Regions from separate parts of the Vibrio nigripulchritudo genome, predicted to be linked through region 2. Evidence: predicted binding sites of a transcription regulator. Region 2 holds the regulator's gene; each other region holds the start of a gene.

Region 1 (8,069 bases), 640 kb from region 2:
TCGCTTTCTCTGCAGCTTCTTTAACACGCTGCATTGCTAGAGGGTCAGTCTTAAGATCGATGCCCTGCTCTTTCTTGAACTCGTCAACCAAGTAGTTGATTAGACGGTTATCAAAGTCTTCACCACCGAGGTGAGTATCACCGTTAGTTGCTAGTACTTCGAAAGTCTGCTCGCCATCAACATTGTCGATTTCGATGATAGAGATATCGAATGTACCACCACCAAGGTCGTATACAGCGATTGTGCGGTCACCTTCTTGCTTGTCCAGACCGTAAGCCAGAGCAGCAGCAGTTGGTTCGTTGATGATACGCTTAACATCAAGACCAGCGATACGACCAGCATCTTTAGTTGCCTGGCGCTGTGCGTCGTTGAAGTATGCAGGAACAGTAACAACAGCACCTGTTACTTCTTCACCCAGGAAGTCTTCTGCAGTCTTCTTCATCTTTTTAAGAACTTCAGCAGAAACCTGAGGAGCTGCCATTTTTTGACCTTTCGCTTCTACCCAAGCATCGCCGTTGTCAGCCTTAATGATTTTGTAAGGCATGATTTCGATGTCGCGCTGAACTTCTTCGTCTTCAAAACGACGACCGATCAAACGCTTGATTGCAAATAGCGTATTTTCAGGGTTTGTAACTGCTTGACGTTTTGCAGGTTGACCTACCAGCGTTTCACCGTCTGTGTATGCGATTACCGATGCTGTTGTACGCTCACCTTCAGCATTTTCAATAACACGTGGCTTGTCGCCGTCCAGTACAGAAACACAAGAGTTAGTAGTACCTAAGTCAATACCAATGATTTTACCCATCAGGCTATCTCCGATTAAATCAATTATCTTTTTGCTATATCCCCTTTAAGTGGGGATGAGGAATGGGGATTCAACCCCTACTCACAAAATATGTGTGCAAATCACTTTGCTTCGTCTATGCCCAATAGATAAGGGCATGGAATACCTTTTCAAGGGGACTCGATAAAAAAAGTTACGTTTTTTTTCGATTCAAGCTGAACCCTTGTTATTGCTAACAAAAACGGAGCCCTGAGGCTCCGCTAATTCTATGAGATTTACGTCGTATTTAGCTCACCTGAGCGGGTTCCGATTTCTCTTCTACACCAATTTCATTTTCTGACTTAGCAACAATCGTATTTACAGCGGTATCGCCCACTACGTTTGAAGACGTACAGAACATATCATTGATACGGTCAACAGCAGCAATAATAGCCAAACCTTCAGGTGGAAGACCCAGTTGGTGAAGCAACACGCCTACCATTACCACGCCGCCACCAGGAACACCACCCGCGCCAATAGAAAGAAGAAGGATTGTCAGACCGAGAGTAAAGATATCGGCTGAATTGATTGGCTGACCGAAAGCGTTCGCCACAAAGATAGTAGCCAGCGCAATGTAAATAGACACACCAGACATGTTCATGGTTGCGCCCAGCGGAACTCCAAAGCCTGCAACCGACTTGGATACATCCAGTTTTTCAGTCAGAGTACGCATGGTGACAGGAATCGTCGCGTTCGAGCTTGCTGTCGATAGTGAGAACAAAACCTGCTCACGTGTCGCACGCATGAACTGTTTCGGAGAAATGCCTGTCGCCAGACCCACCACGGTTGGGTAGAAGAAGAAGATCCAAAACACCAGCATTGCGACAACCAGCGCAACATAACCCGCCACAGAGGCAAGAGTATTGGCATCCAGTGTCGCACCAAGCTGAATCATAAGTGCAAATACACCATATGGCGCCAGGCTCATCACCAGCCCTACCAGCTTCATCATGATTTCATTCGCCATCTTGAAGGTACGAATCGCAGGACCACCACGTGAATCCAGAGCCTGAATCGCCAGACCAGTCAAAATCGCCATAAAGATGATTTGTAGCATGTCGCCATTCGCAAACGCCTGAACAGGGTTACTTGGGACAATATTTACGACCAGAGAGAAAATGTCTGGGGTATCGGTTGTGGTCAGAGCGATGGTTTCTGACACTGTACCCGCGAGGTTTGCACCAGCACCAGGCTGAACAATCATACCAATGGTAAGCGCCGCAGTAATCGCGATGATGGTATTGAAAATGTAAAGGGCAAAAGTTTTACCACCAAGACGACCAAATGCGGTGATGTCTTTCAGTTCTACGATACCGCAAACAATCGATACGTATACCAATGGCACAACCAATAACTTGATCAGTGAAACGAACATTCCACCAGCGCCTTCTGCGGCACCGAGAACGTAGGTATCCATGATGGCAATGCCATTAAACAGGTACTGAATTGCAGTACCAATCATCAGACCAGCAAAGAGGCCTATAAAAATTTTTGTTGAAAGCGATTTATTCATCGTTTCACTCCAGTTGTTTATGCTTGCATATAATGTTTTGATAGTTATTTACTGCATCAATTGAGGCAGAGGGCAGGAATAATACACACTGAATTTACAAATAAAAGGCACTATTAACAAAAATATCACAATGAACTTCACAAAATTTAATCCAATATTTTCCACCTTCCTTGAAACAAAAATCTAAAAACAAACAGGGTCAGTAAGTTAAGTCATTTACTGCTCAGGAAACAAACATCCTAGTTTTCATTAAAAATAAAGTCATTTAACCTTACGGATAGCATGCTTAAAAGATGAAATTCTAAAAAGCGAAAAACTAGGAATCTGCTTCAGTCGGCACAAAAAAACGCAGCCATCAAAGCTGCGTTTTTATATTCCACTGTTACCACATGAGGAAGCGCTAAAGGTGCGCTTCAACAAGCATACAGTCTAGTGAGTAGTGAAGAAATTAAGCGTAAACAGGTAGACGCTTACAGATCTCAAGCACTTTTGCTTTCGTTGCTTCGATCACTGCTTCATCACCCATGTTGTCAAGGATGTCACACATCCAGCCAGCCAGGTTCTTCGCATCTTCTTCAGTGAAGCCACGACGAGTGATAGAAGGCGTACCTACACGGATACCAGATGTAACAAACGGGCTGCGAGGATCGTTTGGTACAGAGTTCTTGTTTACCGTGATGTTAGCGGCACCCAGTGCTGCATCTGCGTCTTTACCTGTGATGTCTTTGTCGATGAGATCAACTAGGAACAGGTGGTTTTCTGTAGAGCCAGAAACGATGTTGTAACCACGCTCCAGGAATTCCGCAACCATTGCTTTTGCGTTAGCAACAACACGTTGTTGGTATTCTTTGAACTCAGGTTCCAGAGCTTCTTTGAATGCTACCGCTTTACCAGCGATAACGTGCATCAGAGGACCACCCTGACCGCCTGGGAATACTGCTGAGTTTAGCTTCTTGTAGAAATCTTCGCCCGCACTAGACAGGATCAGACCGCCACGTGGACCAGCCAGAGTTTTGTGCGTTGTTGTCGTTACGATGTGTGCGTGTGGCACTGGGTTCGGGTATACGCCAGCCGCAATAAGACCCGCAACGTGCGCCATATCTACGAAGAAGTAAGCACCTACTTTGTCCGCGATTTCACGCATGCGCGCCCAATCACAAACCTGAGAGTAAGCAGAGAAACCACCGATGATCATCTTAGGCTTGTGCTCTACAGCCAAAGCTTCCATTTCGTCGTAGTTGATCTGACCCGCTTCGTCGATACCGTAAGGAATAACGTTGTAGTGCTTACCAGAGAAGTTTACAGGAGAACCGTGAGTCAGGTGACCACCGTGTGCAAGGCTCATACCCAGAACTGTGTCGCCTGGATTTAGAAGCGCCATATATACTGCGCTGTTTGCCTGAGAACCAGAGTGTGGCTGAACGTTCGCGTATTCTGCGCCGAACAACTCACAAGCGCGGTCAATGGCCAAAGCTTCTACCTTGTCTACGTACTCACAACCGCCGTAGTAACGCTTGCCTGGGTAGCCTTCAGCGTACTTGTTTGTAAGCTGAGAACCTTGAGCTTCCATTACACGTGGGCTGGTGTAGTTTTCTGAAGCGATAAGCTCAATGTGCTCTTCCTGGCGAAGAGTTTCTTCTTGGATAGCTGCGAACAAGTCCGCATCGTAATCAGCGATATTCATATCACGCTTTAGCATCTGTATCTCCTGACTCAGATTGACTGAAAGTTTCAAAAAAACCACACAACGACCAAAAGCAAACGTTTTCGTCACCGTATTTGATGGGGTGCATTCTACATAATTTGATCTGCGTCATAAAGTGACTTTTGCAACTTTCTTTATGTAGATTCTTCATGATCCATGTGAGCCCGCATCATAGTGGTGGCACATATGATTGAGCTTTACGATATTACTGTCAACTTAAAGGTTTACACCATGTAAATCTAAGGTTACATAAGTTACATACCAAATTAGTAACCAAGCTATCGAAAACAACAGTTTTTCACTAGTATTCGCATCAATTTCGGTAAGTTAACATTCAAATTGATGGAAAAACACACACGCAAAGAAGATTGGATAGCCATTCTCACGGGCACATTTTTGGTCGCTCAGGGCGTATTCTTCTTACAAAACGCAGCCTTACTGACAGGTGGAACCACTGGCCTGGCATTGTTAGTCAGCCAATTAGTGCCTGTTAGCTTCGGTATGCTGTATTTTGGTTCAAATATTCCATTCTATATACTGGCCTGGAAGCGTTTTGGATTATCTTTCGCGATAACCAGTACCATTTCGGGTGCACTTGTCGCCATTTTTGCCGACAACCTACAGTGGCTGATTCAGATTGACCACATTAATCCCATCTACTGCGCTATCTCGGGTGGACTGTTAATGGGGTTAGGAATGCTGATTTTGTTCAGACATCACACCAGTCTGGGGGGCTTCAATGTGCTTTGCCTGTTCATTCAGGACAAAACAGGTTTTTCCGTGGGTAAAAGCCAGATGATCATCGACTGCGCTATCCTTATCGCTTCTTTCTTCTTTGTTTCTCTGGAAGTCATTGGCTTGTCTATTTTAGGTGCAGTCGCACTGAACTTAGTGCTTGCCATGAATCACAAGCCGACTCGATACAGCGTGAGCAAACGTTCAATGCAATCTTAAAACGAGAAGCCAGGCATAACGACCCGGCTTCTTATTACTTGTATCTGCTGCGCTAGTGCTCAACCAAAATTGTCCTTGTCTCATAAGGTCTAAGCGGCTGAGATAAAGGCTGTTCTACGTGCCCCTCATAGTTACCAAGAATAACTCTGGCGTTATCTATGTTTACTTCGAATGGCAAATCAAATTCAACGTTTTCACCATAGTAGTTATTAAGGCTAATCAAAGTCTGACTCGCGTTACTTCTAGAATAGGCAAATATCGACGGGTGAGTTGGTATCAGGTCTTTGTAATCCCCATCCGTTATCACCGGTATCGCTTTTCTTAGTTTTATCAAAGACTGATAGAAGTAAAAAACTGAGTTCTTGTCTTCAAAAGCCGCGACAGCGTTAATCTCGGTATAGTTGCTGGCAACATCTATCCACGGGGTCCCCTGAGTAAATCCAGCGTGTGAAGTGGCATCCCATTGCATTGGCGTTCGCGAATTATCTCGGGATTTACTCGCCAGAATCTTCATCATTTTATCGTGCTCTACACCCTGCTGATTCACCATAATGTCGTACATATTGGTACTTTCGACATCGCGATATTGCCCAAGCGAATCAAAATGAGGATTGGTCATGCCAATCTCTTCCCCTTGATAGATGTATGGCGTGCCCTGCATAAAATGAACAGAGGCAGCCAGCATTTTGGCTGACTCAACTCGAAACTCAGAGTCGTTCCCCAACCGGCTCACTATACGCGGCTGATCGTGGTTACACCAAAACAGAGCTCCCCACCCTTTTCCATTTAGCCCTTGTTGCCAGTGATTAAAAATGGATTTGAGTTGCAGAAAGTCGAGTGGCGCCAGGCTCCATTTCTCACCATTGGGGTAATCCACTTTAAGATGATGAAAGTTGAAGACCATGGAGAGCTCTTTGCCATCTAAAGACGAGTACTGCTGACAATGATCCAGCGTTGTGGACGACATTTCCCCCACGGTTACGCTGTCGTATTTCTGAAATACCGATTCACTGATTTCCTGTAAATACTCATGCACGCGAGGTCCATCAGTATAAAAGCGGCGACCATCTCCCTCCTCATCCGACGGAAAATCCTGCTGCTTCGAAATCAGGTTAATCACGTCAAGTCGGAACCCATCGACCCCTTTTTCAGCCCAAAAGCTGATCACCGACTTCACTTCTTCCCTTACTTTCGGATTCTCCCAATTCAAATCTGCCTGCTCTTTGGCAAACAGGTGAAGATAATACTGTCCTGTAGCTTCGTCCATCTCCCAGGCTGAACCACCAAACTTGGATTGCCAGTTGTTTGGCACACTTTCATTTACCGGATCACGCCAGATGTAGTAATCACGGTATGGGCTATTTTTGTCGCCTAGCGCGGACTGAAACCAGTGATGCTCAGTTGAGGTATGGTTGACCACAATATCCATAATAATCCGGATACCTTTGTCATGCGCTTCTTCCAAAAGCTGGTCAAAGTCCGCCATAGTGCCGAAATCAGGATTGATCGCATAGTAGTCCGAAATGTCGTAACCATTGTCTACCATGGGAGAAGCATAAACAGGCGTCAGCCAAATGGCATCAATACCCAGCGCTTTCAAATACCCTAACTTTGAAATGATTCCCTGAATATCACCCGTGCCAGAACTTCCGCTGTCACAAAAACTTTTTGGATAGATTTGGTAAACCGACGCTTTGCGCCACCAATCTTTATGAATTGTCATTGCTTTGATCTCAGAGTAAAGCGCAGGCAGCCGACAAGGGGGAGAAAGCAGGCTGCCTGCATAATGTTAAGCGGCTGCAGCAACCAGCTCGCCTTTTTGTTGGGCACGCTTGTAGAAGAACAGCGTCAGCATGGCTGGAACGAAGATAGCCACCAGCATAGCCACACCAAAAATGGTCCAGTATTGAGGTTGAATAGAAAGAATGCCCGGCAGACCACCGACACCAATTCCGTTTGCCATCACCCCTGCGCTGCCACAGATAGCCGCGGCAATTGCAGACCCAGCCATTGCACTGAGCATTGGGAACTTATACTTCAGGTTGATACCGTACATTGCAGGTTCAGTCACACCCAGATAAGCAGAGATTGCCGCAGGTACGGAGATGTCTCGCTCACCTTCTTTTCGGCTAATAAGAATGATACCTACAACCGCCGATGCCTGAGCAATGTTAGAAAGCGCAATCAAAGGCCAGATAGGCGTACCACCTAATTCCTGCATCAGTTGAAGATCTACTGCGTTGGTCGTGTGGTGCACACCAGTAATCACCAATGGAGCGTAAAGGAAACCGAAGATGGTTGCGCCAACAATGGCGAAGTCACCTGTCATCGCAGCTTTAGCAGCAAATGCCACACCATCGCCCAGCATACGACCAAACGGTCCGATCAACGAGTGAGCCAAAATCACAGAAAGCAGGATGGATACAAATGGCACCACCACCAGATATAAGTATCCTGGTACGATGCGTTTCAGGTTCGTTTCAATAAAGGCGAGCGCCATACCCGCTAACATCGCAGGAATCACCTGAGCCTGATAGCCTACCTTCTCAATCACAAACAAACCGAAATCCCACACTTCCGGCACTTCTTTACCAATCAGATAAGCGTTCATTAACTGAGGAGATACCAACGTGACACCCAAGGTGATACCCAGAATAGGTGTACCACCGAGCTTTCGAACTGTTGACCAGCAGACCCCTACTGGCAGGAAGAAGAAGATCGCCTCGCCAATAAGCCATAGGAAAGAGTGTACCGTTGCCCAGAACTGGCTGATTTGGGTTAATGTCTGGCCGTCGAACATTTTGATGTCGCCGATGACATTGCGGAAACCAAGAATCAAACCACCTGTAATAATGGCAGGCAAAAGAGGAACAAAAATTTCTGCCAGGTGGGAAATTCCGCGCTCAAGAATATTCATATTCTGGCGCGCAGCCAGTTTAGCTTCGTCTTTACTTGCACTGCTCTTGCCAGACAGCTCAAGTAGGATCTTGTAAACCTCGTCGACTTCGTTACCAATCACGACCTGAAATTGCCCGGCATTGGTAAAACAGCCTCGGACGATAGAGATCGACTCT
Region 2 (8,069 bases):
GACGTTAACCCACTGATGAAGTATTTCCGTGAGAAGGAGCTTCCTATTCCGACTCTTTATCTGATGGGTGACAAAGACTATATGTTCTTAAGACCGGTCAAAGAGATGGTCAAAGTACATAAGCAGAGCGCACTGATTGAAATCCCAGATTGTGGGCATGTGTGTAACGTAGAAAAGCCGGACATTTTTAACGAAGAGTCGATAGAGTTTATTCGTCAACATTCTCGCTGACCTGATAGCCGCACTTCCAGCAGGCACCAAACTGCGCTTCAATCCACTCATCACACTCAGGGCAGCACCAGTTGGGCTGCTCTCTGTTCTCCGATTGGTTTAGATAAGCATCGACTATGGTTTTTGCCTTGTCGTACTGGTATTCGTTTAATAACCAGATATAGGGTTCTGTATCGGAACCAAAAGGCAACTCACCCTGTAGACCAAACAAACCTTCTCCTCGTACTTCCACATCTACCCCTTGCGCTTTTAGCAATTCGCAAACAATGTGGGCTTCTGTAGGCAGCGAGGCAGAGTACAACTTCATAATGATTCCTATTTGGTTTGGTCGAATGACCTGGAGTTATATTAAGTATGACAGGAGTCTAGAGAGTGTGGTTTGTTGCTCTGCACCAAACTGTGAATTGCAGCAATAAAAAAGCCTCCGAGAGGAGGCTTTTTTACAAAGGTTACTTAGCTCAGACGCTTCATCAATTCATCTCGCCTGTCTTGAGGAATGACAGACCAATGAGTTCCTTTGATAGCACCTTCAAGTGCCCATAGAAGCTCAAGCCCCACATCACTAGAATGTGTTTGCTTGATGGCTTTATAAGCTTCTACTGAACCATAATCCTGCAATTCTTGAACAGAGGATATACCTGCTTTTTTAAGCATTCGTTCAGTGCCCAAACGCAGGTTTGGCAGATCTTTAAGGCGAGTGGGTTTAGTCTCGGCTTGCTTCTGCTTTTCAGTTCTCGCAACTTTGAGTGCTTGCGATGCTTTTTCGATGATGTCGTCAGTATTTTCCCAGCTGATTTCTGGGAGGGCAAAATACTTGGTGACGACCGGGAATCCACGCTTTTTGTAAACGTAAGGCTTTAGACCTTGTTGCTCGAACTTTTGAGCACTTTTTGAGTCAGCTCTGATATGTAACGTGTTTTGAACTACTAAGGCGAACATAGTGTCGTCGGCAAAAATGCCAAAACCACCAAACATTGAACGTGATTTAATCGTCCCTAATGGTTCAAATAGCTTCAATGAGTTTTTAAGTATTGGTTTATCCATGCTGTACTGTCTCGGCTAAAGAAGTTATGCCACTACTAAGTTCAGGTCCGAGAAAAAATAGCAAAGTGATGCAGCCAGATGTCAGAGTTCGGTTAACTCTGGAAAAGAAGTATGCATATTTGCCATCGGCAACCCCGCTACCATTTGGATTTTTTATACATCCATTTAGGCCGGAAGCTTTGCGTCCCACTTTTTCAAATGGTTTGCCCTGTGCGTGACAGTAAAATCATAGAGAAAAAATTGAACAAGAATCACATCGAGATGCCTCTAGTGTGATCTTAATCCAAAAAATAAATGCATAGATATAAATATTGTTTCTTATTTGACCAAAAACGCAAAAAGCCTGGATTATAACCAGGCTTTATTAGAATTAACTAAATCAATTTAACTTTTTAACAGAACTTCGCTCTATGATCTCCGGATGCATTTCGAAGATTCTCTTATCATGCTCTTTGTCTTTGATTCGCTGAAGTAAGATTTCAAATGCGGTTTTCCCGACACGACGTTTTGGCTGGTGAACGGTAGTCAGGGGAGGGGAGAAATACCCAGACAGTTCAATGTTGTCGTAACCGATGATTGATATGTCATCAGGAACACGCAAACCATTCTCCTGCAAACGGCTAATCACACCTAGTGCCATAAGGTCGTTAAAACAGAACACAGCAGTTGGGCGTTTGTCCATTGCTAGGATCTTGTCTGCTGCGATAACGGCTGTGTCACACTCAAAGTTACCCACAAGAATTCGTTCTTGGTTGAACTCCACGCCAAATTCATTCAGTGCGCGTTTGTAACCTTCAACACGCTCGATACACGCCACCTTTTCTTCGTGACCAGTTAAACAAGCAATGTCAGTGTGACCATTTTCGAGCAAATACTTGGTTGCCAGATAGCCCCCTTCTTCGGAGTTATCAATAATCTTATCAGCCTGAGAACTTTCAGGACCCCAGTCCATGATGACCTTAGGAATAGAGGCATGTGCATCCAGCATTTCGCGAAGATCTTCAGTCAGATCAGAACACATGACTAAGATGCCATCGACGCGTTTTTCTGCCAGCATACGGATGTAGTCGCGTTGCTTTTCGTAGATACCACCAGTGTTACATAAAATGAGTGTGTAGCCTTGTCGGTAACAGTAGCTTTCTACACCATCAACAACCTCGGCAAAAAACGGGTTGCTTGATTGTGTAACCAACATTCCTATCGTTCGTGTGGTATTGCATTTTAGGCTTCGCGCTACTGCACTTGGTGCGTAGTTCAGTTCATCGACTGCTTTTTTTACTTTTTCTTGTGTGGCTTCAGCGACAAAGCGAGTTTTGTTAATAACGTGGGATACCGTTGTAGTCGATACTCCGGCTAGTCGTGCGACATCTTTAATTGTGGCCATAAAACAAATATCCTGTAGAGCCTGGCTGAGAGGTAAAATCAAAATTCAGCGGGCGGATTTTAATTGTATTATTTAAATTCGGCTAAAAACACAAAAACCGCTATTAAAACAGCGGCTTAGGTTAAACATTTCAGCGATTTCATATTTTATCGTTTGCGATCACGATCTTAGTCTTTAATTCGGCATTAGACAATGGACGGATTCGTAAAAATTTATACCAAGTGTCACATTTATGAAGATAACGAATTCGAATTAAGCAACTAGGTTTATATCTCATGTATTATCACCAAATATCTCGCAGTGGCTTTGGTATACCTATTCTCCAGCTATGTAATCGCAGTCCAATCGGATGAAGTCTATTAAAAGCTGAGAAACAGAGGCATAGAAACCAAAGTCATCATACTTTTGACAGTTTTCATTAAACTGTGGCAGCCATGTCATAAGATGTGTTTCAATAAAATCTTTCTGTTCCAACAGTGCTTTTTCAAGCGCTTCTTCATTGAGAATTTCGTTTGATTTAACAATCAAATTACCTAGGAAATCTAATTGAATTGCAAGGTGATCGGCAGGCTCTTTGAACCCTTCCATCATCGCGATGTTTTTTTCAAGCAATAGCGCTTCCATCTGTCTGGTTGGTTCGCCATTTAACAGACCTGAGTGGTAAATGGATGCGTAGGGCAGTGCCGCGTGCTTATCGGTGGTCAGGAACAACCCACAAAAATCAGCCGCAAGCTCCAGCCTTGCATCTTCGCGGTCTTGCAGTTTATTCAACGCTTCGATCAAGCGTGTAGCTGCTGAGTTGAGCGCACTGTTTTCTGCCAAGCCACCAATAAAACCCCGAATTTCAGCAGTTTGATATTTCGCAAGTTCTTCATCACTCATCTCACGAGCAAATAAACTCGATAGCCACCAATATATTTCCGCTCGCTTCTCATTGAATAATTTGGTTTCTTGCATGGCGTTAACACTCCGGACGAAATAGATGACGCAATTTTAACGGATAAAAATGAACAGAACTATTCCAAAGAATGGCGAAAAATGAAAGGAAATAGAGGATTGTTAACAGGAACGGATAGGTTGTTTTGAATCAATAAAAGTTAGGAAATTAACTCGATTTTAGTGAATTCGCTAGAAATGTAACGATTTGTGAATAGAATATAAAGAGTCGCAAATAAACTGTGGCGAGTTTGTCTTTTTTTCAATTATAACGACGAACAAATTAAACCTTATAAATACAAAAGAAAGTGGTGTAAATGAGCTATCACGTATTAGTCGTAGAAGACGATGTGGTTACCCGAAGTAAATTGGTGGGATATTTCCAGAATGAAGGCTATCAGGTGAGTGAAGCTGAAAGTGGAGAACAAATGCGTTCTGCACTGACAGAAAACTCGGTTGATTTGGTCATGCTGGACATCAACCTACCAGGTGAAGACGGGCTGATGCTAACTCGTGAACTACGTAGCCAATCTGATATAGGGATCATTCTCGTCACAGGACGCACGGATAGCATTGATAAAATCGTTGGGCTCGAAATGGGTGCTGATGATTATGTGACAAAACCTTTTGAATTACGCGAGCTGTTGGTTCGAGTGAAGAACCTATTGTGGAGAATTTCTGCAGCGCGACATGTACCAGCACGAGCCGATCAGAAAGAAGAATCTGGTCAGCTCATTCGATTTGGTGAATGGACATTCGACATTCAACGTCGGGCGTTGAGCAAAAATGGTGAGCCTGTAAAACTCACTAAAGCAGAGTATGAATTACTGGTTGCTTTGTCTTCTCATCCTAACAAGGTGTTAAGTCGTGAACGTATTTTGAATATGATCAGTCATCGAGTTGATGCACCAAATGATCGTACGATAGATGTTCTGATCAGAAGAATGAGAGCCAAAATGGAATTCGACCCGAAGAACCCACAAATCTTTGTGACGGTTCACGGAGAAGGTTACATGTTTGCTGGGGACTAAGTTCGAACGTTCAATATGATAAACAAAAAAACCGAGGTTAAAGCCTCGGTTTTTTAATTTCATAATTTCAAAGCACTTAGGATGCTTCGTTTAACTGAGCATTTGAGTTGGTTGCAAAATCACGAAGGGTTTGCCACCAAAGCCCTAAACGCTCATGCCAATAGGTTTCGGTCCATTCTAGGTACTTAGCTTGTGGTCGGTATTTGTTCCAAGGCAACATCGCACCGTTGGAAGCTAGGAAATTGGTTGGGGCAGGGGTGGGGTCCATACCTGCATCATGAAATTCACGCAATGCTCGCGTCATATGGCTGGCAGATGTCACCAGAACGAGCTTCTTATTATTAACGAATACCGAGGCTTGTCTGGCTTCTTCCCAAGTGTCTTTTGCTGTTTCCAGTAAGATAATATCGGGCTTGGCAACGCCAAGAGCGAGTGCGACCTTAGCCATCATACGTGCATTGCTGATTTCAGACCCACCAGCATAGCCAGATAAAATGAGCTTCGCTCCGGGGTACATGCGTAAAATACGAATACCCTCTGAAAGCCTCATTAATGCCGTACGGCTCAATTCTGAAGTTGGAGGAATATCATCATCAACAACATGTCCGCTTCCCAATACCATGACATAATCAATGGTTCCTTCAACGGGTAAAAATCCTTTGTGTTGGCGCTCCATGGGCATCAGTAAACTGCTGGCAACAGGTTGGAAAGAGGAGAGAAAAATACCAGCAAAAGATAAGAAAATAAGAAAACAGCCTGTACCGCGTTTCAACGTGAACATGACCAACAATAACCCTACCACCCCAATTATCAAAAAGCCTGGGAGCGGCATCAGCAGCGCAGAAAACACTTTTTTCAGCTCAAACATACTTAAATAGCCCGAAAAATCATCACTTGATTATGAAAAAGGCGATGAAGCCTTTATTACTTCTTATCCTGTGACAGAATAAGCGGCACGAATAGCCATAATAACCTAAGCCACAGTGACAGAAGATCGTAATTTCGACGATATTGCCCACAAATTCGCAAAAAATATCTACGGATCCGAGAAAGGTGATATACGTCAAACCATTGTTTGGGAAGATTTAATTGTAGCATTAAGTGAGCTCAATGATGAAAGCCGCCGATTAAAAATCCTTGATGCAGGCGGTGGTCTTGGGCAAATGTCGCAAAAAATTGCCCAACGCGGACACGATGTCACACTCTGTGATCTATCTTCTGAAATGCTAAAACTGGCTAGGGCAGACATTGAAAAACACGGTTTGCTTTCCCAATATCAGCTAGTTCACTCTCCAGTTCAAGAAATTGAACAGCACCTCACAGAGAAAGTTGATATGGTGCTTTTCCATGCGGTCATGGAGTGGTTAGGAGACCCAAAAACAGCGCTTGAAAAAGTGCTTGAACAAATCAAACCGGGTGGAATTGGCTCTATCATGTTCTACAACCACCATGGTTTGGTGTTAAAAAACGTGATTTGCGGCAATATTCCTCACATTTTAGAAGGAATGCCGCACAGAAAACGCTTTAAACTTCAGCCTCAAAAAGGTTTGAAGCCGGAAGAGGTCTATCAGTGGATAGAAGACGCCGGATTTGAAATATGTGGTAAATCGGGTATTCGCTCCTTCCACGACTACATAGGTAATATGGAGTACATGGGCGATTATCAATTTGAAGATGTACTGGCACTTGAAAGACAACTGTGTCGTCAGGAGCCTTACCTTTCTTTAGGACGCTACATCCACGTATGGGCGAAAAGAAAGGCACAATAACAGGATGAACAATGAGTAATGTAACTCTAGATGTTGTAGAGCAACCAATCGATGAATTGGTTGGCTGGGTAAAACAACACGATTTCTCATTGAACTTGTCTACTGAACGTCTGGCTTTTCTAATTGCGTTAGCCGTTTTAAGTAACGAGAGATTTGATGAAGAGCTGGGTGAAGGAGAATTGCACGACGCGTTCTCGATTGTCACCCGCTTATTTGAAGACACGGGGGAAGCCTCAGCATTTCGAGCGAACAACGCCATTAATGAAATGGTTAAACAAAAGTTGCTAAGCCGTTTTACAAGTGAAATGACTGAGGGAGCGAGTATTTATCGCTTGTCACCTTTAGCGGTGGGAATTACGGACTACTACGTACGCCATCGTGAATTTTCTAAGCTTCGGCTGTCCATTCAGCTGTCTATGGTGGCGGATGAAATGGAAAAAGCCATTGCCGCTGCCAAAGAAGGCGGAACGCCGGGTCACTGGAAGAAAAACGTATACGGAGTGCTTAAGTACTCCGTAGGGGAGATCTTTGACCAAATTGACCTAAACCAGCGCGTAATGGACGAACAACAGCAATCGGTGAAAGACCAGATTGCTGAACTGCTAAACCAAGACTGGCGCGATGCCATCAACAGTTGTGAAGCCTTGTTGAGTGAAACGTCCGACACCCTGAAAGAGCTGCAAGACACCCTGCAAGCGGCAGGTGACGAGATGCAGACTCAGCTTCTTGATATTCAGGAACTGGTGTACGGGCAAGACGAACTGGAATTCGTCGAGGAAGCGCTTTTCGGTCTTCAGATGAAATTAGACCGCATCATCAGTTGGGGTCAGCAAGCCATCGACCTGTGGATTGGTTATGACCGCCACGTGCACAAATTCATCCGTACAGCCATTGATATGGATAAAAATCGCGCCTTTAGCCAAAGGCTGCGTCAATCCGTCAATGAGTACTTTGATGCACCATGGATGCTGACTTACGCCGATGCCGAAAGGCTTCGAGACATGCGTGATGAAGCGCTTGTGCTGCGTGACGATGAAGTCATGGGGCAAGTGCCATTGGACGTGGAATACGAAGAATTTGAACAAGTGAACGATGAGTTATCGGAGCGCATCAGTGACATGCTTCGAGTTCACAAAGAGCAGGGGGCACCGATTGATCTCGGTATCGTACTGAAAGACTACCTGTCTACTCACCCGCAGACTCATCACTTTGATTTAGCCAGAATCGTTGTCGACCAAGCCGTGCGCTTAGGTTATTCCGAATCCGATTATCAAGCGATTCAGCCAGACTGGCAGGCAATTAACGATTTTGGTGCGAAGGTACAAGCAAATGTCATCGATAAATACTGAAGAATATATGCCAGAGAAACTGGCAAAAGCGATTTCTAACCCGCTATTTCCTGCTTTAGACAGCGCACTGCGTGCTGGGCGCCATATCTCCTCTGAGGACTTGGATAACCACGCTTTACTAAGCGATTTTGAAACCGAGTTGGCGTTGTTTTACCAACGTTACAACACCGAACTGGTGAAAGCGCCGGAAGGCTTTTTCTACCTTCGCCCACGTTCCACATCTTTGATCGGTCGAAGCGTCTTGTCTGAACTCGACATGCTGGTGGGGAAAGTGTTGTGCTTCCTTTATCTCAGCCCAGAGCGTTTGGCACACGAAGGCATCTTC
Region 3 (8,069 bases), 1.5 Mb from region 2:
TTCTCTGCCAGCGGGTAGATTGCGATTTCGCCTGCCGCATTTCGAGCGCCAACTAATGACACTTCACGCTGAAATGGCACAAACTCTTCTGCCACGATGGCTTGGTTTGGCGTTTCTGCGATGCATTCAGACATTTCCTGCCAAATCGCCTCTGCCTGCGCTTTGTCTTTTAAGCGCCATTGTCCTTTACCGTCGTAACCGCCAAGCGTGCTTTTCAGCACCATTGGAATGCCAACGTGTTCGATGGCTTGCTCAAAGGCCGCTTTGGTGTTGATCACAAAGTACTTGGCGTTTTTAACGCCAGCGTTATCGAGTAAAGATTTTTCGATGCGACGATCACCACCTGCTTTGATGGCATCGGTAGTCGGGAAGAATTTGCCGCTTTTCTCGCACTCATCCAGTACATCATGAGGAATGTGTTCGAACTCAGCCGTAATCACGTCCGCCTGGTTTATCGCATTGGCTAACCCACTGCCAGTAACCTGGTTAGTTAGCGGATGAACAATGTTTTCCGAGCCCACATCAAAAGCGGAAATTTCAATGTTCAGAGGCGCACCAGCCAAAGACATCATTCGAGCCAGTTGACCAGCACCTAAGACTAGAACGTGCATGGGTATCAATCCTCTGCTGGATTCGGGTTAGCCAAAACCGTATCTGTTTGCTCTTGGCGGAAAGCTTCAACTTTTGCCATCACATCTTCATTGTGTGTACCAATGATTTGTGCTGCTAGGATACCAGCGTTTGCAGCACCGGCTTCGCCGATTGCCAGCGTACCTACTGCGATACCTTTAGGCATCTGAACAATAGAAAGCAAAGAATCCATGCCTTTCAGAGCACGAGACTGAACCGGAACACCTAGAACCGGTAAGCTTGTGAATGCTGCAGCCATACCCGGCAGGTGAGCCGCACCGCCAGCTCCGGCGATGATAACCTTGATACCACGCTCTTTTGCGCTGTTGGCGTAGTCGGCCAATAGTTGCGGTGTACGGTGGGCAGAAACCACTTTCGTTTCATAAGAAACACCAAAGCGATCCAGCATTTCTGCTGCTAGCTTCATGGTTGGCCAATCAGATTTAGAACCCATAATAATACCGACTTGCATCTCAAAACTCCTTCAGCGCTTTTATTGGGTGAGCGGATATTTTGCGCGCATTATACGTAGAAATGACATTAAGGAAAACGTTTGCGCAAATTCGTTTTAAGGTTTGATACAGTTTCCCGGCAAATTACTTTGAGTGGTCGTGTAAACTCTTTGTACACTATTGTTCAAATGTTAAGTAAAAGGGCCTCAAATTGACCAATTTTGAAAACACAGTTCAAGCACTGCGCGATGGCGAAGTGATTGCTTACCCTACGGAAGGCGTATTTGGTGTGGGCTGTGACCCTGACAATGCTGAAGCCATTATGAAGCTGCTAGAGCTTAAGAAACGCCCGGTCGAAAAAGGGCTGATTCTTATTGCTGCAAATTTTGATCAATTAAAGCCTTACGTAGATGAGAGCGCACTAAGCGAAGAAGCAAAGGCGGCTGTGTTCGCGACCTGGCCAGGTCCTGTTACCTGGGTGATGCCAGCGAAGCCAGAGCTGTCAAACCTGCTTTCGGGTCAGTTTGACTCAATTGCGGTACGCGTAACTGACCACCCTCTGGTTCAAAAACTTTGCGAGACGTTCGGTAAACCGCTAACCTCTACCAGCGCCAACCTGACAGGTGAGCCTCCATGCATGACTTTTCAGGAAGTTCAGGTTCAACTGGGCGATCATTTAGTGGCGATTCTGGAAGGCGAAACGGGTGGACGCGAGAAGCCAAGTGAAATTCGTGACGCTTTGACTTCCCAAGTATTAAGACAGGGGTAACCTGCGAACAAAGGAACATACGATGTCAGAGATAAACAAAGATGCAGTAAAGTACTTTTTATTGAGTCTGCAAGACACCATTTGCCAGAAGCTGGAAGACGCGGATGGTAAGGCGGTGTTCAAAGAAGACATCTGGCATCGTGAATCTACCGAGCGGTTAGGTGGCGGTGGTCGAACTCGTGTGATGACGGGTGGTCAGGTTTTTGAGCAGGGTGGTGTCAACTTTTCTCATGTCTCTGGTCGAGAAATGCCAGCTTCTGCGACCGCTCATCGCCCTGAACTGGCAGGACGAAAATTCGAAGCTATGGGGGTCTCTTTAGTGATGCACCCAAATAACCCTTACATACCCACGTCCCACGCTAACGTACGCTTTTTCATTGCAGAGAAAGAAGGTCACGACCCCATCTGGTGGTTTGGTGGTGGCTTTGATCTGACTCCTTTCTATCCGTTCGAAGAAGATTGCCAGTACTGGCACAATACCGCTAAAGAAATCTGTGCGCCGTTTGGTGAAAACGTCTATGCCGAGCACAAAAAGTGGTGTGATGAATATTTCTTCCTACCTCACCGAAACGAGACTCGTGGCGTCGGCGGATTGTTTTTTGATGATCTGAATGAATGGGGATTCGATAAAAGCTTTGAATACATCAAAGCCGTAGGGGAAGGGTACACCGACGCGCTGCTTCCAATCATCGAGCGCCGAAAAGAGACAGAGTTTGGTGAACGAGAGCGTCAATTCCAGCTTTACCGACGCGGGCGCTATGTTGAATTCAACCTGGTTTACGACCGAGGTACTCTGTTTGGATTGCAAAGCGGTGGGCGTACTGAATCCATCTTAATGTCCATGCCGCCATTGGCTCGATGGGAATACGACTATCAGGTTGAACCTGGTACCCACGAAGACGATTTGTGCCAAAATTACCTAAAGCCCAGAGATTGGTAGATTGCAGTCATAAATGCGAGAGTCCGATGGCTTGAGGCTATCTGGGTATGATGATAGGGTCGGTTAAAACGACCCTATTTCTATTTTTGCAGGCAAGGAAATGACGCAAAACATCGATCAGTACGTAGTATTTGGCAACCCCATCGGGCACAGCAAATCCCCTTTTATTCATACACTTTTTGCCCGGCAAACGAATCAATCGCTCACCTACACAACCATGCAGGCACCTATTGGTGGCTTTGTTGAGTCCGCAAAAGAGTTTTTTGCAAATGGAGGTCGAGGTTGCAATATCACGGTTCCATTTAAAGAGGACGCCTACCAGTTTGCTGATCGATTGACCGAACGAGCACAACTCGCGGGTGCAGTGAATACACTGAAAAAGCTCGACGATGGAGAAATCATTGGCGACAACACCGACGGAGAAGGTCTCGTTCAGGACTTGCTTCAGTATCAGGTTCCCCTCAAAGGCGCGAGAATACTGATTATTGGCGCTGGTGGTGCGGCGCGTGGTGTTATCAAGCCGTTACTGGATCAGTCCCCTGCAAACATCGTGGTGGCTAACCGCACTTTTTCTAAAGCCCAAAGATTAGAAGAAATGTTCAAAGAGTTTGGTGCCATTCAGGCAGTGCCAATGGAAGAGATCCAAACCTCCTTCGATGTTGTTATCAATTCCACTTCAGCCAGCTTGAGCGGTGATTTACCTGCTATTAGCCCGGAAATATTTGATAAACACACCGTGAGCTACGACATGATGTATGGGCAAGGTCTTACTGCATTTAATCAATGGGCAAAAGACAAAGGTGTAGCTCAGACCTACGATGGGTTGGGAATGTTGGTTGGGCAAGCGGCAGAAAGCTTTATGCTTTGGCGTGGGTTAAGACCGGGTACTAAGCAAATCTTAAGAGAACTAAGAAAAAATTTAGAAGGATAACTCAGTGAATCAGTCGATTTTATTTCCAGACATGCAGACATGGGATGAAGAGAATCAAGCGATTCGTTTTCCTGCCCAGCAATCAGGTATGTTGATTGAATGTCTGGTGTCGTTGGAAATGATTCAAGAGATCAGTAAAGAAGAGATCAAAGAAGAACAGCAAGCTCTTTCATTATTCTCACAGTATCGCTTCGAGATAGAAGAACTTGCTGAATCTTTAATAGAAGATGAAGACTACGACAGTAACGGTAATATCGTCATTACTTGTTAGGGTCTGTTAACCTTTCGAGATGATTTTTGCAGCGATTTGTGGCTTCTTTATACAAGGCAGCGCTTATTCGGTGTAGTCGCTCTACATCAATAAGCGGTAACGCAGTAGAAAGGAGCCACAAATGCTGCCCAAAGGGTTCGTTTCTATGTGTTTTACTCTTTGTTGCAAGGTATTTACTTAGATTGACTAAGCGAAAGACCTTGCGCCGCGATTAAAACGCATAGAACTCGAACAAAATTTAACCGCGAAAGGTCAACAGACCCTAATGTCTTCTACTTCTGTAAGATATTCATTTTTAGTCCGTACGTAGTTGCTGGCGGACTTTTTAAGAAACGCAGTCTCTTTTTCAGTTAGTGGTCGAGCTTGCTTTACGGGGCTACCGACATAGAGGTAGCCACTTTCCAATACCTTGTTTGGTGGCACTAAGCTGCCCGCTCCAATCATCACATCGTCTTGAATAGTCGCGCCATCCAAAACAATCGCACCCATCCCCACCAGTACCCGGTCTCCAATGGTACATCCGTGAAGCATCACTTTGTGTCCAACCGTCACCTCGTTACCAATAATAAGAGGGTAACCTTCGGGGTTCTCAGGGTTCTTGTGCGTAACATGTAGAACAGACCCATCCTGTACGTTGGTGCGATCACCAATGCGAATATGGTTCACATCCCCTCGTGCAGCAACCAAAGGCCAGATACTGGCATCTTTTCCTATTTCAATATCGCCAACCAAAACTGAGCTGCTATCTATATAGACGCCCTCACCAATTTTTGGGCAAATACCCTTATAACTTCTCATTGAGCTCATAATTTCTCCTTAACTAAGGCGATTAAAGGGCAAAAATCGATAGAAGAGTAGTGAAAATACACTCTTTTGAATAAAAAACACCCAAACGATTTAGAAATCAAAAAAAACATCAAAAAGCACTTGCCAATGTGATGCCGATCTCTATAATGCCCCCTCGCTGACACGGGATGGCTTCGAAAGAAACCGAGCGAGTCAGAGGTTAGATTAGAATGCTGAAAAGCAAACGAAATAAACTGAAAAAAGTGTTTGACACAAATGTTTATCTCGCTAAAATAGCCGTCCGATTTGAGCAGAGCTCAAATCAATGTTCTTTAACAATATAGACCTATCAATCTGTGTGGGCACTCGTTGATGATAATCCAAATAGATACTTCGGTATCGATTTAGGTTTCAATGAACTGAGTGACCAATCGGTAGCAATACCGGCACAGTCAATTCAAACATTACTATGTAATGTAATCAGTATTCATTGAGCCGACCAAAATCTTAAATTGAAGAGTTTGATCATGGCTCAGATTGAACGCTGGCGGCAGGCCTAACACATGCAAGTCGAGCGGAAACGAGTTGTCTGACCCTTCGGGGAACGACAACGGCGTCGAGCGGCGGACGGGTGAGTAATGCCTGGGAAATTGCCCTGATGTGGGGGATAACCATTGGAAACGATGGCTAATACCGCATAACAGCTTCGGCTCAAAGAGGGGGACCTTCGGGCCTCTCGCGTCAGGATATGCCCAGGTGGGATTAGCTAGTTGGTGAGGTAAAGGCTCACCAAGGCGACGATCCCTAGCTGGTCTGAGAGGATGATCAGCCACACTGGAACTGAGACACGGTCCAGACTCCTACGGGAGGCAGCAGTGGGGAATATTGCACAATGGGCGCAAGCCTGATGCAGCCATGCCGCGTGTGTGAAGAAGGCCTTCGGGTTGTAAAGCACTTTCAGCAGTGAGGAAGGGTGTGTATTTAATAGATGCGCATTTTGACGTTAGCTGCAGAAGAAGCACCGGCTAACTCCGTGCCAGCAGCCGCGGTAATACGGAGGGTGCGAGCGTTAATCGGAATTACTGGGCGTAAAGCGCATGCAGGTGGTTTGTTAAGTCAGATGTGAAAGCCCGGGGCTCAACCTCGGAACTGCATTTGAAACTGGCAGGCTAGAGTACTGTAGAGGGGGTAGAATTTCAGGTGTAGCGGTGAAATGCGTAGAGATCTGAAGGAATACCGGTGGCGAAGGCGGTACCCCTGGACAGATACTGACACTCAGATGCGAAAGCGTGGGGAGCAAACAGGATTAGATACCCTGGTAGTCCACGCCGTAAACGATGTCTACTTGGAGGTTGTGTACTTGAGCCGTGGCTTTCGGAGCTAACGCGTTAAGTAGACCGCCTGGGGAGTACGGTCGCAAGATTAAAACTCAAATGAATTGACGGGGGCCGCACAAGCGGTGGAGCATGTGGTTTAATTCGATGCAACGCGAAGAACCTTACCTACTCTTGACATCCATAGAACTTAGCAGAGATGCTTTGGTGCCTTCGGGAACTATGAGACAGGTGCTGCATGGCTGTCGTCAGCTCGTGTTGTGAAATGTTGGGTTAAGTCCCGCAACGAGCGCAACCCTTATCCTTGTTTGCCAGCACTTCGGGTGGGAACTCCAGGGAGACTGCCGGTGATAAACCGGAGGAAGGTGGGGACGACGTCAAGTCATCATGGCCCTTACGAGTAGGGCTACACACGTGCTACAATGGCGCATACAGAGGGCGGCCAACTTGCGAGAGTGAGCGAATCCCAAAAAGTGCGTCGTAGTCCGGATTGGAGTCTGCAACTCGACTCCATGAAGTCGGAATCGCTAGTAATCGTGGATCAGAATGCCACGGTGAATACGTTCCCGGGCCTTGTACACACCGCCCGTCACACCATGGGAGTGGGCTGCAAAAGAAGCAGGTAGTTTAACCTTCGGGAGGACGCTTGCCACTTTGTGGTTCATGACTGGGGTGAAGTCGTAACAAGGTAGCCCTAGGGGAACCTGGGGCTGGATCACCTCCTTATACGATACGGATAGTTTGTTTTTACTTTTCAAAGTGAAGACGAATAAGTCGCGATGAGTGTTCACACAGATTGGTACGGTTTATAACGTTAAGAGCAATGTTGGGTCTGTAGCTCAGCTGGTTAGAGCGCTCGCCTGATAAGCGGGAGGTCGGTGGTTCAAGTCCACTCAGACCCACCACTATCTTCCCAAAGATAGCGGGTCAGACATTGAATCTTTATGGGGCTATAGCTCAGCTGGGAGAGCGCCTGCCTTGCACGCAGGAGGTCAGCAGTTCGATCCTGCTTAGCTCCACCATCTTTAAGTATTTTCTTGATACAGAATATTTAAAAATGGTTACTTCCTTACGAAGTGATTAGCTCTTTAACAATTTGGAAAGCTGACGAATAGCAACAATCCCCTTATCTACGGATAAGCGTTGTTATTCAATTAAAAGTTCTCAAATCCTAATTCTATGAATTAGGTACCAACACACATTCAAGTGTTCTTGGAAACATCCTTGTGATGTTTATATTTGAGTCCGGCAAAATCGAATGTCTCTCGCTCATTCAATAATGAGAGACACAAACCTTGGTTGTTTGAACATACAAGACCTCTTGGGGTTGTATGGTTAAGTGACTAAGCGTACACGGTGGATGCCTTGGCAGTCAGAGGCGATGAAGGACGTACTAACTTGCGATAAGCCCAGATAAGACAGTAAGAGTCATTTGAGTCTGGGATTTCCGAATGGGGAAACCCACTTACATAAGTAAGTATTGCTGAGTGAATACATAGCTCAGTGAAGCGAACTCGGGGAACTGAAACATCTAAGTACCCGAAGGAAGAGAAATCAACCGAGATTCCGAAAGTAGCGGCGAGCGAAATTGGATTAGCCCTTAAGCTTTTTATGCGTCAGGTGAAGCTTCTGGAAAGGAGCGCGATACAGGGTGATAGCCCCGTAACCGACAGCGCATTTCAAGTGAAATCGAGTAAGGCGGGACACGTGATATCCTGTCTGAATATGGGGGGACCATCCTCCAAGGCTAAATACTACTGACTGACCGATAGTGAACCAGTACCGTGAGGGAAAGGCGAAAAGAACCCCTGTGAGGGGAGTGAAATAGAACCTGAAACCGTGTACGTACAAGCAGTAGGAGCCCTTCGGGGTGACTGCGTACCTTTTGTATAATGGGTCAGCGACTTATATTCAGTGGCAAGGTTAACCATCTAGGGGAGCCGTAGGGAAACCGAG
Region 4 (8,069 bases), 350 kb from region 2:
ATTAACAATAAAGGCTGAACCCCTCCATAGAGTTCAGCCTTTTTATTTTTTAGCTTTCTAGTTCTTTAGTTTAGATATGGCTACTGAGGCTGACCTTTCAGCCTTCTTATGAAAGATTTCGCAACCGCTTTTCTTTTACTTCCTTCAGGGAAAACTCTTTGAGCGAGGGTTTTATCTGTGCGTTTTAGAATGGCGGGAATTTCGGAAACCCAAGACTGGTTGATGTCATTTTTCTTTGCGTGCTCTAAAACTTGTTTCCATTCTTCTTTTACAGCATCGTTTTTCAGAACGATCCCACGCAGCGCTTTGTGAATATCGGAGCCCGGCAGGCTTTTAGGAATGCCATTGCCTGTCGCTAAAAAGTTGAGCTTGGTTCTCAAACACTTTTCACAAACACCACAATTTCGGTCTTTAAGATCGCCTTGCCAACATACTCGTAAGTTGTCGATTCCTTTCTGCCAATTTGCTATTTCATCCACTTTTTCTGTTCTGCTGTGGCTGGCTCCATCATGAATAACTGCGAAACTACTGGAACTTAGCAAGTGGTCAGTAATTGGAGACGATCCCCAAGGAATGACTAAGCTGTCGTAGGGTTCGCTGCTGCCAACAATGCATATGTCAGCTTCTCTTTTCATGTTACTGAGTGTAGCGACAAGAGCTGTAGAAAATGCATGTTCCCAGTTCACTTTTGACCAGAGTCGATAGTTAGTCTTGATGGCGACCAGAGGAATATCGACATCGCTCAACGTAGACTCAGAGCGCTTGAATGCGTTTTCAAATGCTTCGTTATCATTCAGAGGGATATCGAAACCATGCACCAAGGCAGATAGCCTGATGTTTTGAGAGCGGTAACCCGCAAGTTTTTTATGATGACGCCAAACGGAAAAGGTCGCGTCGACACCACCAGAAAACGCACAGATAGCTTGGTTACGTGGCAGTACCGGATCGCTATTGACCACATCAACTTTAATATCAACGATGTGGTAAAGCTCTGGCAGCCACTTGTTCCAGGCTGACTGAAATTCCTCAATGTTTCCAAGTAAGGTGCGCGAAACCTCACCCTTTACGTGAACTTCCCGCTGCTCCTGCATTGCATCCATAATGACAGCTAGAACATAGGAGTCACAATCGGAGTCATCGAGTTGGTTCACTTTATTTTCGATTTCAAACCACAGCTCATCAGAACTCTCAAGCTTATGGTCTGTGTACCTTTCTACAGTACATCGCCTGATGTACGTAGCATCACGCAATTCGGGTTTCTGCGGTAAAATAACAAAAGATTTCAAAATGCATCCTGCATATTTTATTTTCTAATTCTTTCGATATTTTGAGGAAAAGTTGTGCAAAAGCAAGCTTTGGAAAGTGTGAAAAAAATACCAGAGAAAATGAGGTTATTAGTAACAAGGTATGTGGGTAGGAGAGGGGATTTCTGCTTAAAAAATAATGCTCTACCCCTAAAGGGGTAGAGCATTATTGCAATATTCAGATGAGTGATTAGCTGTTGTATTGCTCGCAGGCAAGCATCGTATTTTCAATCAGACTTGCAACGGTCATAGGACCTACACCACCTGGTACCGGAGTGATAAAGCTTGCGTTTTCTTTTGCTACGTCGTATTCCACGTCACCGACCAGCTTTCCGGAATCAAGACGGTTAATACCGACATCAACCACAATTGCACCTTTCTTAATCCATGCGCCTGGAACGAAGTTAGGCTTACCAACCGCTACGACAACCACATCCGCCTGGCGTACGTGGCTTTCTAAATCTTTCGTAAAGCGGTGACAAGTTGTTGTCGTGCAACCTGCCAGCAGCAATTCAAGTGTCATCGGGCGCCCAACAATGTTGGAAGCACCAACAACAACAGCATGTTTACCACGAAGCTCAATGTTGTAGCGTTCAAGCAGGGTGATGATGCCTTTTGGCGTACATGAGCGCAGTTTAGGAATACGCTGACTCAGACGACCAACGTTGTAAGGGTGGAAACCATCAACGTCTTTTTCAGGCGTGATGCGTTCTAAAACTTTAGTGCTGTCGATACCTGCTGGCAGCGGTAGCTGAACCAGAATACCGTCAATTTCACCGTCTTTGTTGAGCTCGTCGACCAAAGCCAGCAATTCTTCTTCTGTTGTATTTGCTGGTAGATCGAAAGACTTAGAAACGAAACCTACTTCTTCACACGCTTTGCGCTTACTGCCTACATAGACTTGAGAAGCTGGATCTTCACCAACCAGAACCACAGCAAGACCTGGCGCGCGTAGCCCTGCATCAGTACGTGCTTTTACACGCGCTGCAACTTCTGATCGAACAGTTTGAGAAATGAGTTTGCCATCAATATTTTGAGCAGACATGTTATTCCTTGAGTTTTGGGGGCTGAATTTTTGGCGTATTGTCGCAAAAAAATATGACAATATCCATTAAGCAAACGATTGCTAAAGGAGGTTTCGGTGTCTTTTTCCCCATTCCGACTTTTTTTTGGTCATTCGAATCATAATGTTAGATAAATTCGTTGACCTTAACCAAGCATCTCGTATAATCCTGTCCCTGTAGCGCGCCCTTAGCTCAGTTGGATAGAGCACGTGCCTTCTAAGCATGTGGTCGCAGGTTCGAATCCTGCAGGGCGTGCCATTTATTCAAACAAAACCCCGATAACTCAATGAGTTGCCGGGGTTTTGTCGTTTAATACTGCCTTGTTTATTCCTCTTTCCTCTGCATGACTTTTCTAACAACACATTAAGGCTTGTTGGAGTAGGCTAATTCGAAACATTGAGTCTTGGAGAAGTTTATGACATTCCAATCAGATGCCCGTATTCATCAGTTTACTTCTGAGTCCTACTTTCGCGATACGTTCACTACGTTGATTGAGAACCGTGGAGAGTCTGCCATGGAGGTGTATTTAAGATTGGTGAGTACCACTCCTTCATGGGTCAACCAATTGATGGACGCTCGAAATCGAATTGTGGGTCTGTTTGGATTAAAGAACTTGGGAAGACTGACCGATGTATTGCCGAACAAGACCGCGAGTGAATATCAGGCAGGCGACATGGTCGGAATATTCTCTCTTCATAGCATTTCGGATCGTGAAGTGATCATGGAAGATGACGATAAACACCTGAATGTGAAAGTGTCACTGTTTTTAGAAGACAAAGGTGGGTACACCAAGGTATATGCTACAACCACAGTACACGTGTACAACATGCTGGGACGCGCTTACATGTTCTTTGTCACGCCGGCGCATAAGGTGATTGTTCCGGCGTCTTTGAAAAACTTATAGTTTCGAAATTCAGCGGAGTCGGCTACGACTCCGTGCTTTCCTGTACACCCTCGACGTATTTCTCCATCTTGGCGATGAACACAGCTTTGGTGAAAGGTTTAGGTAAGTAGTCGTCCATACCCACATCAAAACATTTTTGAATATCGTCTTCCAGCACACTTGCAGTAAGCGCAATGATTGGAATTGGGGATAGCTGATTACTGTTTTCGTAAGCCCGAATTTCAGCCGTTGCCTCAAAACCATCTTTGACAGGCATCATGCAGTCCATTAGCACAGCGGCATAGCCTTTAGGGTCTGCCTGATACGCGTCTACCGCTTCCTGTCCATTGTTGGCAATGAACACTCTAAGCCCCATTCTTTCCAAATTAATCTCGGCGACCTTCTGGTTTACGGCATTGTCTTCAACCAACAGAATCTGGCTGGTGGCAGAGCTGCGTGACTCGTTGAAATCGGGTTCATTGGTGGCATCGGGTACGTGCTGAGTCTGGCTTTCTTTTAATACCGTAAGCAATCGCAAACCAAATAAAGGAGCGGTCAGATAACCATCCACCAAATGTTCAAAGTTCAAATGTTCCTGATGATTGTCGCGTACCACAACAAGCGGCAAATCTGAGTGGGAAAGCCTCAGTTGAGACAAGGTCGCGCTGGTCTCTTCTGATGTCGTCTGAGCACATACGGCAACGCAATTATGAGGCACTTCCTGATCGCTGTTGTCCATATCGTAAGGCAGATAATTGACGGAGAAATGATCCAGTTCATCGCAGATAGGTGAGTCAGAAGCAATATTGACGAGCAACACCGACGGAAGATTCCCAATTGGAACCTGATGCCCTTGTTCAATGGGGCAGGTAATCTCAAATTTAAATTCACTGCCTTTTCCTTTGGCAGAAATCAGCTCCAGTTTTCCTCCCATCAGTTCGACTATTTTGTCACTAATGGCAAGACCGAGCCCGGTGCCTCCGAATTCCTTGGAGGTGTCACTGTGCTCTTGCTCAAATGCCTGGAAAATCTTCTGTTGCTTGGCAACATCGATGCCGATTCCGGTATCGATCACCCGGAAAAGCAAGCTGATTGAATCTGGCTCAAAAGTTCGGCTTGATAGAATTAAGGAAACCGACCCTTCTTTGGTGAATTTAATGGCGTTGGACGCCAGATTCATCATGACCTGACGCAGCTTGTGTTCATCGACTTTTACGTGTTCTGGAATTGCGGTTGAGACGTCTACGTTTAACTGAATGCCAGACTGATGCGCTTTAGGTGCAATAAGTGCAGCGGTGTCATAAATCACTTCTCTTACATTAGAGGTATGAGGGGAGATTTGCAGCTTGCCGGACTCGATTTTCGATAAATCCAGCACATCGTTAATCAGCATTAACAGGGTTTGAGAAGAGGAATCTATGGTTTTCAGATAATCCTTCTGCATGGCTGATAAACGTGTGCCTTTTAAGATTTCTGCCATGCCAATAATGCCATTCAGCGGCGTACGGATTTCATGAGACATATTGGCGAGGAAGGAACTCTTGGCCCGGTTGGCCTTTTCGGCGTCGCGCACCGAGACTTTCAGTTTCTTCTCAATTTTCGTGGCATTCATTACCAATATCAAAAGTGAAAATGCTGTCGCGACCAACATGATAACGAACAAGATTAACTGGTAAGTACTGATGGTATCTTCAGACTTTAAAAGAACGGTATCGATATGCTTGCTCAGTTTCAAAAAATTGGCTTCGATCTGATGGGCGGTTTCGCGCAATGCTCCATGCTGCCCCAGAGTCTCACTTAAACCAAGCACTCGAAGGCTGAAAAGTAAGTCATGTACTTGCTCCGAAGATTGATCCAGTAGCACCATGGCATATGTGTCTTTGTCAGGGTTTAAGCCCGATTTCAGTGCGACCAAATTATCTATGATGCTTTTCTTCTCGGAAATATCTTTGCGATACAAACTTTTCAGAAGTTTGTTTTCTACCTCCAGCAAGAAGGTCTGATTTGCTCCCATCTCCAGAACCAGATGTTCGGTTTCAGCAATCACTCGCTCAACAGTTTGAGAGTCGTTAGGCAGTTCCTGACGCAGTTTAGCGAGGTTGAGCAACAACTTATCGAGTATGCCGTCAGAAGGGGAATAAATGTGTAAGAAGGTAACAGCGAGAGCATCAAAACGATCCTGATACTGAGTGACCGAACTGAGTGTGTTTTTTAGATCGTCGCGGACATTAATTTTCCCCTGATTACTGAGCAGATAGATGGTATTCAGGGTTTGCGACAGCACCACAATTTCGTCGTCAAAACGTTTGACGTATTTTTCGTCCTTTCTGGCAAGGAAGTCCTTTTCGTGACGCCGTAATTGCAGCAGCGAGGTATGCGCTTTAGCCAGATTATGGCGGATCGTATTCAGATTGCTTTGTTGCGCACTAAAGTATCCATTAGCAAACACCCACAATAGGAAGAGGGCGAATATGGTTACGATAGATAGGGCAATCTGACCTTTGATGGTTTTTGAAAATGCTTTAACGATCATTGGCATACCGAATGTGAACAGTCATCATCTAAACGTAGAAAGAGATAGAGTGTTTTTAAAGCAAAGCAAAGCACTAAATGGTTGAACTGTGACCTTTATGTGACAAAAAAAGGGTGCCATAACAAATGACACCCTAATGATACGTTTATGTGATAACTATGACGCTTACATATTAGCGAGTTCTTTAGCACTCTGATCCAGATTGGAAGCTGACACTTCTACCTGTTCAATTGAGCGCGCGACCTGATTAGTCAGCTCGTTTATCTGAGACAGGCTTTCGTTGATCATATTAGACACCTTGGATTGCTCGTCGGTAGACTGAGCGATTTCAGAGTTGAGGCTGAAAATAGTGCCCGTGGTGTCTTTGATTTTAACGAAGACTTCACCAATCTTATCGATGCTCTCATGAGCCGTGGACATTAGCCCAGCTGCCTGATTGATGGTACCACCCATGGAATTGGTTTTTTCTTGCAGGCTGGCAATAATCTCTTCGATTTCGTTGGTTGAATCCTGTGTACGTTGAGCCAGAGAGCGAACTTCATCTGCTACCACCGCAAAGCCTCGACCCTGCTCACCGGCACGTGCTGCCTCGATAGCGGCATTCAGTGCCAGCAAGTTAGTTTGTTCTGCAATCGACTTGATTACGTCCAGCACGCCAGATACCTGAGCACTTTCAGAAATCAACCCTTCCATCGCTTGCTGGGTGTTGCCGAACTCGCTTTGCAGCGTGGTCATGGACTCCACTGCCAGTTGCATGGACGATTGTCCTTCACTTACGTTGCGGTCATTTTGTGAGGCTTCATTCTCGGCATTTACTGTGACGTCTGTAACTCGTGTCAGGGCTGTAGCCATCTCTTCTACCGCAACCAGTACAGAATTGGTTTCCTGTGTCAGTGTGTCTGAAGTCATACGACTTTCAGATACCACTCCATGCGTTTGAGATGCCAGATCCTGAACGTGTGCCGAGACACGGTTCGAGGTTTCTTTAGTCGTGTGCAGAGATTCCAGCAAGCTGTTAATCTGCTGAGCGATTTCCCCGATTTCACCATTGCCCACATTGTCAATTCGAAGCCCGAGGTTGCCACTGCTCTCAATGTTTTTAAGCTGGACACTCAAGTTGGTCACTGGCTTGGTCACGACTCTGTTTACCATGACAAAACCGATGACAGCCGCGATGAGTAATAAGGCCATCAGAGCTAAGGTGATTATTACCGCTTTCTCAAGAGAAGAAAAGTCTCGCTCCAGATAACTGAAGGTTCGGTTCTCAAGCTCAGAGAAGAAACCATCGATCGGTTTCATGATTTTGGCTTTTTCAACGTGGTAGGTTTTACTGTGAAGCAGTTCCGCCGCCATCGCAGTATCCGGCTCTTTGCGTAAGGTATATTGACCAGAATTCGGATCCTGGAAAATACCCTTAACCGCGTTCATAGCTTTCACTTCCAGATTCACCAGAGCATCTGAGTTACCTTGTGCTTCTTTTAGTAACGCGAACTCTTTGTCTGAGAAGCCTAAGTCCTTCATTCGTTGCTGAATTGAAATGGTCTGACCGTCCGGCTTTGGTTTTTCGCCGTAGTTAATCACCAGATCCCAGTATATTTGGTGATACTTTTGCGGCAGTGGTTTTTCACCATTACGAATCGCCAGTATGTCCATATACATACTTTCGTAATCGTCATTACCTGTCAGTGCGTAGGTTCTTGCTAAACGGGTCAGGTCATCGGAGCTCTGTCTTAGCTCATCAGCAACCTGATACGAGGCGTAGCGTGTTTCCGAAGTCTGCTTTAGTTTGTCTGCAGAGCTTAGAATTGTGAACCCTAACACTATGGTGATGCCCGCAATGATAGACATAGCACCGAAGACATAAGCCATTATTGCTCTGGTTTTCATAGTTATTTCCTTGGACTGTCACGACTAGAAAAAGTGTAGTCCAAGATTTTGGAAAGCGTTACATAGAGGAAAAAATTGTGAGCCCGGCTCAGTCACTCTGGTGCACAGACGCTCAGACGCATAGCTGCTTTGGCGTGGATAGTTATTGTGGTGTGAATAGCTATTATGGTGAGTATAGCTATTATGGCGTGTATTGAGGGCTAAAGGTCTGGTTGTCTTCTTCGTTGTCGGCTGGTGCAATGACGACCTGATTTCTGCCGAGCTGTTTGGCTTTGTAAAGTGCCTGATCTGCGCGTTTCAGCGCGTCGGCAACCGTTTCGGAATCACGAAACTGAGAAACACCCAAGCTGATGGTGATTTCTAATGACTGACTACTGCAGTAGAGCACGGCAACCCGA

What was found. Region 2 encodes PurR, which represses purine synthesis genes. Its sites were predicted from a motif close to TNANGNAAACGTTTNCNTNA; they were not measured.
Region 1: a site for PurR is predicted at 4,090-4,109, ahead of glyA (serine hydroxymethyltransferase). Genes of this name have one in related genera too.
Region 3: a site for PurR is predicted at 1,172-1,191, ahead of purE (5-(carboxyamino)imidazole ribonucleotide mutase). Genes of this name have one in related genera too.
Region 4: a site for PurR is predicted at 2,416-2,435, ahead of folD (bifunctional methylenetetrahydrofolate dehydrogenase/methenyltetrahydrofolate cyclohydrolase FolD). Genes of this name have one in related genera too.

Annotation. Positions count from the first base shown of each region.
Region 1 is NZ_AP027049.1:786,620-794,688, reverse strand. It holds gene dnaK (molecular chaperone DnaK) at 1-805, opposite strand, end outside; gene QMG91_RS03810 (dicarboxylate/amino acid:cation symporter) at 1,071-2,336, opposite strand; gene glyA (serine hydroxymethyltransferase) at 2,785-4,035, opposite strand; gene QMG91_RS03800 (YitT family protein) at 4,384-4,995, shown strand; gene treC (alpha,alpha-phosphotrehalase) at 5,048-6,718, opposite strand; gene treB (PTS trehalose transporter subunit IIBC) at 6,785-8,069, opposite strand, start outside.
Region 2 is NZ_AP027049.1:1,424,886-1,432,954, forward strand. It holds gene QMG91_RS06740 (alpha/beta fold hydrolase) at 1-231, shown strand, start outside; gene QMG91_RS06745 (putative signal transducing protein) at 209-538, opposite strand; gene QMG91_RS06750 (TfoX/Sxy family DNA transformation protein) at 685-1,275, opposite strand; cyclic di-GMP riboswitch class I at 1,400-1,493, opposite strand; gene purR (HTH-type transcriptional repressor PurR) at 1,655-2,659, opposite strand; gene torD (molecular chaperone TorD) at 2,975-3,616, opposite strand; gene torR (two-component system response regulator TorR) at 3,913-4,626, shown strand; gene elyC (envelope biogenesis factor ElyC) at 4,703-5,494, opposite strand; gene cmoM (tRNA uridine 5-oxyacetic acid(34) methyltransferase CmoM) at 5,610-6,395, shown strand; gene mukF (chromosome partition protein MukF) at 6,407-7,744, shown strand; gene mukE (chromosome partition protein MukE) at 7,725-8,069, shown strand, end outside.
Region 3 is NZ_AP027049.1:3,940,598-3,948,666, reverse strand. It holds gene QMG91_RS18035 (5-(carboxyamino)imidazole ribonucleotide synthase) at 1-611, opposite strand, end outside; gene purE (5-(carboxyamino)imidazole ribonucleotide mutase) at 617-1,102, opposite strand; gene QMG91_RS18025 (L-threonylcarbamoyladenylate synthase) at 1,294-1,851, shown strand; gene hemF (oxygen-dependent coproporphyrinogen oxidase) at 1,874-2,791, shown strand; gene aroE (shikimate dehydrogenase) at 2,892-3,722, shown strand; gene QMG91_RS18010 (DUF1488 family protein) at 3,727-3,993, shown strand; gene QMG91_RS18005 (gamma carbonic anhydrase family protein) at 4,246-4,800, opposite strand; rRNA gene QMG91_RS18000 (16S ribosomal RNA) at 5,289-6,839, shown strand; tRNA gene QMG91_RS17995 (tRNA-Ile) at 6,942-7,018, shown strand; tRNA gene QMG91_RS17990 (tRNA-Ala) at 7,060-7,135, shown strand; rRNA gene QMG91_RS17985 (23S ribosomal RNA) at 7,447-8,069, shown strand, end outside.
Region 4 is NZ_AP027049.1:1,075,500-1,083,568, forward strand. It holds gene QMG91_RS05175 (hypothetical protein) at 81-1,286, opposite strand; gene folD (bifunctional methylenetetrahydrofolate dehydrogenase/methenyltetrahydrofolate cyclohydrolase FolD) at 1,495-2,349, opposite strand; tRNA gene QMG91_RS05185 (tRNA-Arg) at 2,550-2,626, shown strand; gene QMG91_RS05190 (DUF2867 domain-containing protein) at 2,784-3,272, shown strand; gene QMG91_RS05195 (hybrid sensor histidine kinase/response regulator) at 3,295-5,784, opposite strand; gene QMG91_RS05200 (methyl-accepting chemotaxis protein) at 5,950-7,671, opposite strand; gene QMG91_RS05205 (GGDEF domain-containing protein) at 7,853-8,069, opposite strand, start outside.